Linked DNA regions of Thalassospira sp. TSL5-1. The protein of the gene in region 1 interacts with the protein of each later gene in a pairwise test. Links are inferred from orthologs where the notes say so. Each region holds a gene or a part of one and is shown on either strand. Other genes may lie near its edges. The genes, in order: ligA and leuS.

Evidence for each region.
Region 2: the proteins of ligA (region 1) and leuS interact in binary tests that used the Escherichia coli proteins (3 or more experiments, as listed by UniProt). The link is inferred for Thalassospira sp. TSL5-1 from one-to-one orthologs.

What each region holds. Positions count from the first base shown.
Region 1 is NZ_KV880638.1:1,252,834-1,256,116, forward strand. The notes cover bases 313-3,274. They hold ligA (NAD-dependent DNA ligase LigA), read right to left. Parts: upstream 2,848-3,274; coding sequence 778-2,847; downstream 313-777. Other genes in these bases: LF95_RS15305 (thermonuclease family protein), read right to left, coding at 313-334; LF95_RS15310 (hypothetical protein), read right to left, coding at 344-736; recN (DNA repair protein RecN), read right to left, coding at 3,107-3,274. Also shown: more of LF95_RS15305, read right to left, coding at 1-312; more of recN, read right to left, coding at 3,275-3,283. UniProt on the Escherichia coli protein: DNA ligase that catalyzes the formation of phosphodiester linkages between 5'-phosphoryl and 3'-hydroxyl groups in double-stranded DNA using NAD as a coenzyme and as the energy source for the reaction.
Region 2 is NZ_KV880637.1:617,556-621,430, forward strand. Bases 142-3,695 are described here. They hold leuS (leucine--tRNA ligase), read left to right. Parts: upstream 142-477; coding sequence 478-3,495; downstream 3,496-3,695. Other genes in these bases: LF95_RS02895 (DUF5610 domain-containing protein), read right to left, coding at 142-167. In the rest of the region: more of LF95_RS02895, read right to left, coding at 1-141; LF95_RS02905 (TrkH family potassium uptake protein), read left to right, coding at 3,767-3,875.

The DNA.
Region 1 (3,283 bases):
GATTGGTAATGGCCTGCCAGGCATCGGCCCCGCAGGCGGTGTCCTGGCCGTTCACCACGCATTTTTGAAAACGTTCCAGGCTGTCCGCCCCATATAAATCCACCAGCTTAAAGCCAAATTCCAGCGTATCGCCATCCTGGGCTACGGGTTTGCCTGATAAGGGTTGAAACCAGTTATCAGCCTGCGCAGGGTGTGTTGCGGTGAGGGCGCAAAGCATGATGACAATCAGGATGGTGTTCATCCCCGTAAGCCATGTCTTTTGCCGGGCATTGGGATTGGTGCCGGTTTTTTGGCAGATGGTTAAATGGGTGGGGTGGAGAAAAGGCATTGTCATAGCCTTTCCCTAATAAAGGTCGCTATATCGAATTTCGCCAAGCTGGGCAAAAACGATTTTCCAGTCCTGATCAACGCGCATCAGGGCAAAGGCATAATCGCAATCAAAGATCAGATCATTTGCCTCGTTCCCAAACCGGAAGGACACGATGGCCCGCGCCCCGCCTGGCAGGGCGGAGTGCTGTTCGGTCAGCATCGCCTTGCACAGGGCCAGGCGGGCCTTGGCAAGTTCTTTGATAAAGGGGGCATGATAGGCCGTTAGATCATCCTGTGATGAAATGGCATGTACGCCATTTAAATCATTGATCAGGCAGGGCAGGTGGAAAAACGGCCCCAGTTCTTCCGAAGACAGTTTTAAATGGGCATCGCCATAGCGGTGAAAAAAGCTGGTCAAATCTTCCATGATCATTTTCCTATATGCTGCCAGCGATGCCCGTTTGTGTCTCAGGTGGCTATCAAATCCAGCCAGCCCTGTTCATCAAGCACGGTAACACCGGCTTCCTCTGCCTTCTTTAATTTGGAACCCGCACCCGGTCCTGCAACCAGATAATCGGTTTTTGCCGAAACAGACCCGGCAACTTTCGCTCCCAGGCTTTCGGCCTTGGCCTTGGCTTCGTTGCGCGAAAACAGTTCCAGCTTGCCGGTAAAGACAACGGTTTTACCGCTGACCGGGCTATCGACATTGGCCGGGGCTTCGACATCGGTGATCTCCAGAATGCCCTGAAGATCGTCCAGAACCGCGCGGTTATGGCTTTCAGCGGCAAATTCCAAAAGGTCGTGGGCAACGCCGGGGCCGATCTGGTCAATATTGATCAGGTCGCGCAGCGCGTCGCTATCGGCCTCTTGCGCATCAACCATGGCTTGGCGCCATGTACCGACAGAGCCATAATGCCGGGCCAGCAATTTTGCCGTGGCCTGGCCGATCTGGCGAATACCCAGGGCGTAAATAAAACGATCAAGGGAAATGGTGCGGCGCTGGTTAATGCTGGCAAACAGGTTTTCGGCCGATTTGGGGCCCCAGCCTTCCAGTTTGCGCAGGTCTTCCCCATGATCGTTTTCCAGGCGGAAAATATCGCCCGGCTGTTTGACCCAACCCAGTTCATGAAAGGCTTCGATATGTTTGCCGCCCATGCCTTCAATGTCAAAGGCATTACGTGATACAAAATGCTTAAGCCGCTCTACCGCCTGTGCCGGGCAAATCAGCCCGCCGCTGCAGCGCGTGACGACTTCGCCTTCCTCGCGCATGGCATGACTGCCGCATTTCGGACATTTGTCGGGAAACTGAAATTCAACGCTGTTTTCGGGGCGTTCCTCGGGTACATATCCCAGAATTTGCGGGATCACGTCGCCCGCGCGTTGCACCGTTACAAGGTCGCCCACCCGCACGCCCAAGCGTTCAATTTCATCGCGGTTATGCAGGGTCGCGCGTGAAACAACCACTCCGCCCACCGTCACCGGTTCCAAATGTGCCACCGGGGTCAGCGCACCGGTACGGCCTACCTGAATTTCAATCGATTTCAGCCGCGTTTTCGCCTTTTCCGCCGGGAATTTATGGGCAATCGCCCAGCGAGGCGAGCGGCTGACAAAACCCAGGCGCAATTGCAGCTCAAAATCGTTGATTTTGTAAACAATGCCATCAATATCGTAATCAAGTTCGGCGCGCTGATTGCTGAGTTCTTCATAGAACGCCATGATTTCGTCGGCATCGTGCAGCATGCGGGTATGGGGATTGGTGACAAATCCCCAGCCTTTGATTTTCTCAATGAAATTCCAGTGCGTTTCCGCCAGGCTTTCGGACAGTTCACCAAAGCTATAGGCAAAAAAGCGTAACGGACGTTTGGCACTGACTGACGGATCCAACTGGCGCAACGAACCGGCCGCCGCATTGCGCGGATTGGCAAATGTTTTGTTGCCTGCTTCGGCCTGGCTTGCATTCAGCTTCTGGAAATCGGACCGCGACATGTAAACTTCGCCGCGAATTTCCACCACGGCCTCGGGCGCATCGTCGGGCAGGGTGCGGGGAATATCGCCAATATGGGCGACATTGGCGGTAACATCCTCGCCCTCGGTTCCATCACCCCGTGTTGCAGCACTCACCAGGGTGCGGTTTTCATAACGCAGCGACAGTGACAGGCCATCAATTTTCGGCTCGCCCACCAGTTCAACCGGGCTATGCGCCGTCAGGTTCAAAAAGCGGCGAATACGGGCGAGAAAATCGACAATATCCTCGCGCGAAAAGGCATTGGCCAGCGACAGCATTGGCCGCGCATGGCGGACCTTGGCGAAACCTTCGGCGGGGGATGCCCCGACTTCCTGGGTCGGGCTGTTTTTCTTAAGTGTCGGATAACGGCTTTCAAGCTCGATCAAGCGGCTAAACAGCGCATCATATTCCGCATCAGGCACCAGCGGTTCGTCATTGACGTAATAGGCCGTATTAAAATCGCGGATCTTTTGCGCAATTTCAGCATGCTGACGGGTTGCGTCACTGCGGCTTTCGGGCATTGCAGGAACCATGCCAGTGTCGGTTACGGTTTCATCTGCCGCGATGTTCGGGGCTTGGCTGCTGGTTTCAGACGCTGTTTTATCGGCGCTCATGTCGTTTTGTTTTCCGTTCCAGATTGCGGGCCGTTGATGCAGGTGTTTCTAAAATATAGCAGCCTTTCTGGCGAGGGTTAGTTTGCCCGTTTGCGATCCTGCTGACAGGAATCAACTCATCGTTTTATCGCCGGTGCAAGTGGCTGTTGCTGCCAACCTGACGAAGAAAAAGGTGCGATCAGGCCGGCAAGCCCAGCAGGCTATCGGCAGCAGCACGGGCCTCTGCGGTAATGGAATGGCCTGCCAGCATGCGGGCGATTTCCTCGCGCCGTGCATCCTGCACCAGTTCGTTTACCCGTGTCACCATCGCCCCGGCATCTTCGCGCTTGGCGATGTTAAGGTGCGTTCTGCCACG
Region 2 (3,875 bases), on another replicon or contig:
GAAAGCGAGATTTTGGTGGCATCACCAAATACATTGCGTGCCGAGTCTCCGGCATTTGCATTTGCGCCATTGCCCGATACAGCATTGCCGCCCGGCAGATAGGCCTGGGCGGAACGTGTTGATATTCGGTTATCTTGAACAGTCTGGCCGCCAATAAGGAGGTCCATTTCCCTAGCTCCTGCGATCATGCGCGGGAATTTCCACTACATCTTGACTAAAAATCATCGCATATTTTTGCGCAAAAATCCAGCATCCAGTTAACCGCACGGTTGATAGGGCGGGGTTTCGGCACACCCGGTTGAAGATGTCGCTGTATAATGCACCGCAATCCGGGCTATTTAACGCCGATATATGCGATGGGGGATTGCACCTTGGGCCAAGCCCGATTATTGAACAGGGTTTAACCCATTTTACCCGGTCAGGGCGTGTCGAAACTCTCCACGGTTTGACCTGACCAGATGCAGGAGCAGTTTGACAGTGGCAAACCATACAGTGGCAAACTATCAGGAAAGCGCGCAGTCGTTTGAAAAACGCTGGCAGGAATACTGGCGGGAAAACGATACCTATCGCACCCCCAATCCTGGTGATGCGGATTTTGATCCGTCCAAAAAGAAAAGCGTGATCCTCGACATGTTCCCTTATCCCAGCGGGGTGGGGCTGCATATTGGTCATCCGCTGGGCTATATCGCAACCGATGTGAAGGCGCGTTACAAACGCATGAGCGGCTTTAACGTGCTGCATTCGATGGGTTTTGATGCTTTTGGCCTGCCCGCCGAACAGTTTGCCATCCAAACCGGCCAGCATCCGCGCATCACCACCGAAGCCAATATCGACAATATGCTGCGTCAGTTTGAGGTCATTGGCCTCGGCCATGACCCGCACCGTCGTTTTGCCTCGACCGACCCGGAATATTATAAATGGACGCAGTGGATATTCCTGCAACTGTTTAACAGCTTCTATGACCCGCTGATGGAATGGACCGGCCCGGATGGCAATGTTGTCATCGGTCGTGCCCGCCCGATCGCCGAACTGCGCCCGCTGCTGGAAGCTGGTGAATGGCTGCTCGATGAAGATGGCGTTGCCCAGCCTGCCAGCACCCTTGGCGATGGCGTAAAGGCCGAAGGCGATGCCATTGGTGCGGCAATTGACCGTGCCCGTCTGGCCTATGTCGATGAAGTGCCGGTCAACTGGTGCCCGATGCTGGGCACGGTGTTGTCAAACGAGGAAGTCACCAACGAAGGCAAGTCCGAACGGGGTGATTATCCGGTTTACAAACGCCCGCTCAAACAGTGGATGCTGCGCATTACCGATTATGCCGACCGTCTGGTGTCCGACCTTGCCGGTCTGAACTGGCCGAACGGCGTTGTTGAAATGCAAAAAAGCTGGATCGGTCGTTCGGTTGGCGCGCGGGTTAATTTCCCGGTTGCCACTACGTCGGGCGTGGACAGCAAAATTGCCGTTTACACCACCCGCCCGGACACTATTTTTGGCGCAACTTATATGGTGCTGGCCCCGGAACATCCGCTGGTCGATGAGCTTGTCGCCGAAGATGCGAAAGCCGCCGTGAGCGCCTATCGCCAGCAGGCTGCCGAGGTCAAGGCCGTTTCGGCCAAGGATGATGCCGAACGCGAAAAAACCGGTGTGTTTATTGGCGCCTATGCCACCAACCCGGTGACGGGTGATAAAATCCCGGTCTGGATTGCCGATTATGTCCTGATGGGCTATGGCACTGGCGCTATTATGGCGGTGCCCTCGGGCGACCAGCGCGATTTTGAATTTGCCCAAAAATTCAACCTGCCGATCAGGGCCACCACCCGCCCGACCGAAAGCTGGCTAAAGGATAACGCCCCGGCCGCGCTTGCCGGTCTGGAAGGCGATGACCTGCTGGCAAAATATGTTGAAGCCCCCGAAAGCTTTGCTGCGGCCTATACCGAAACCGGCGAAACCATCAATTCCGCCAATGACAGTGTTTCGCTGAACGGCCTTGCAACACCCGATGCCAAAACCCGCATGATTGCGTGGCTTGAGGAAAACGGTATTGGCCGAGGACGCACGCAATATAAACTGCGTGACTGGCTGTTTTCGCGTCAGCGTTATTGGGGCGAGCCGTTCCCGGTTCTGTTCGACATCGAAACCGGCCAGGTGCATGGTGTGGCCGAAACCGCCTTGCCGGTGCTGTTGCCCGATATGACGGATTTCCGCCCGCAATCCAACGAAGACCCCAATTCCGAACCCGAACCGCCGCTGGCCCGCGCCAAGGAATGGATGGAAGTTGCCGGGATTGTTCTTGATGATGGGGCGGTTCTGCCGGTGGATGCCAAGGCGGGCGAGACCTTTGTTCACAACGGTGTGGAATATGCTGTACGCGCGTTTAAGCGCGATGCCAACTCCATGCCCAACTGGGCCGGGTCGTGCTGGTATTTCCTGCGCTATTTCGATGCCCATAACGACGATGCCTTTGTCGCACCCGAAGCCGCTGATTACTGGTCCAAAACCCTGGATGATAACGGCAAGCCGTTGCCGGGTGCGGTCGACCTTTATGTCGGTGGTGCGGAACATGCGGTGCTGCATCTGCTCTATTCACGCTTCTGGCACAAGGTGCTGTATGATCTGGGCCATGTGCAAACGCCCGAACCGTTCCAGCAGCTGTTTAACCAGGGCATGATCACGGCGGACGCCTATACCGACGCGCGTGGTGTGTATGTTGACATTCACGATGTTGAAATGCGTGATGTTGATGGCAAAAAACAGCCCTTTAACAGCAAAACGGGCGAAGCCCTGATCACCGTTCCGGGCAAGATGGGCAAACGCTATAAAAACGGTATCCCGCCCGAGGAAGTGTGCGATCAATATACGATCGATACTTTCCGCGCCTATGAAATGTATATGGGCCCGCTCGATAGTTCCAAACCCTGGCAATCCGATGCCATTGTCGGCATGTTGCGCTTTTTGGGCAATGTCTGGAAACTGGCAACCCAGGCGGAACGCACCGACGTGATGGATGCGAAAATCGACAGTCTGGTGCACAAGACCATCGAAAAGGTTGGCAGTGACATTGACAATCTGCGCCTCAATACCGCCCTTGCAGCCCTGATCGAACTGACCAATGCGCTGGGCAAGCAGAAGGCCGTGCATGAAGACCATATTCGTGCGCTTTACCTGATGGTGTCGCCCTTTGCCCCGCATCTGGGCGAGGAACTGGCCAGCACCCTGGCCCCGGACGAATTCGCCCGCCGCAAATCGGTCATCAAATTTGACTGGCCGGTGTTTGATGCGGAAAAAGCCAAGGATGACGAATTTGAAGTGCCCGTCCAGGTCAATGGTAAAAAACGCGGTGCCATCATGGTTGCCGCCGATGCCGACCAGGCCACGGTCGAGGCCCTTGCCAAGGCCGAAGAAAATGTGGCCCGCCACATTGAAGGCAAGGAAATCGTCAAGCTGATTTATGTCGCCAAGCCGACCCCGAAACTGGTCAATATCGTGGTTAAAGGGTAAGCCCGGCAAGGGATTTTAAAAATGGCGCGTCATGCCGGTTGGCTCCGGGACGCGCCATTTTTGTCTGTGCAGGTTATGCCGCGTTATGCGCTGTTTTCGATTAATTTGCTTCTAATATGCGGTAATATGGCCTATTAGGCTTTTTGCAGTGCAAAATACCCCGGCTGGCTGTTCTGGCGGGCCGCTCCTATTCTAGATGTGCGATGGCCAAATTTGAAAAAGGCGGGCCCGTGGGGCCGCGTGTGTCGCATGTCGCAACCCCGGAGAATTCATGACACCGTCTGGCAGTGCCTTGCGTTTTGTCCTGTTTGTCAATGGATTGCTTCTCATCATTCTGGCCTGCGCAATGGTGGTGCCGATGATGGTTGATCTTGGACTTG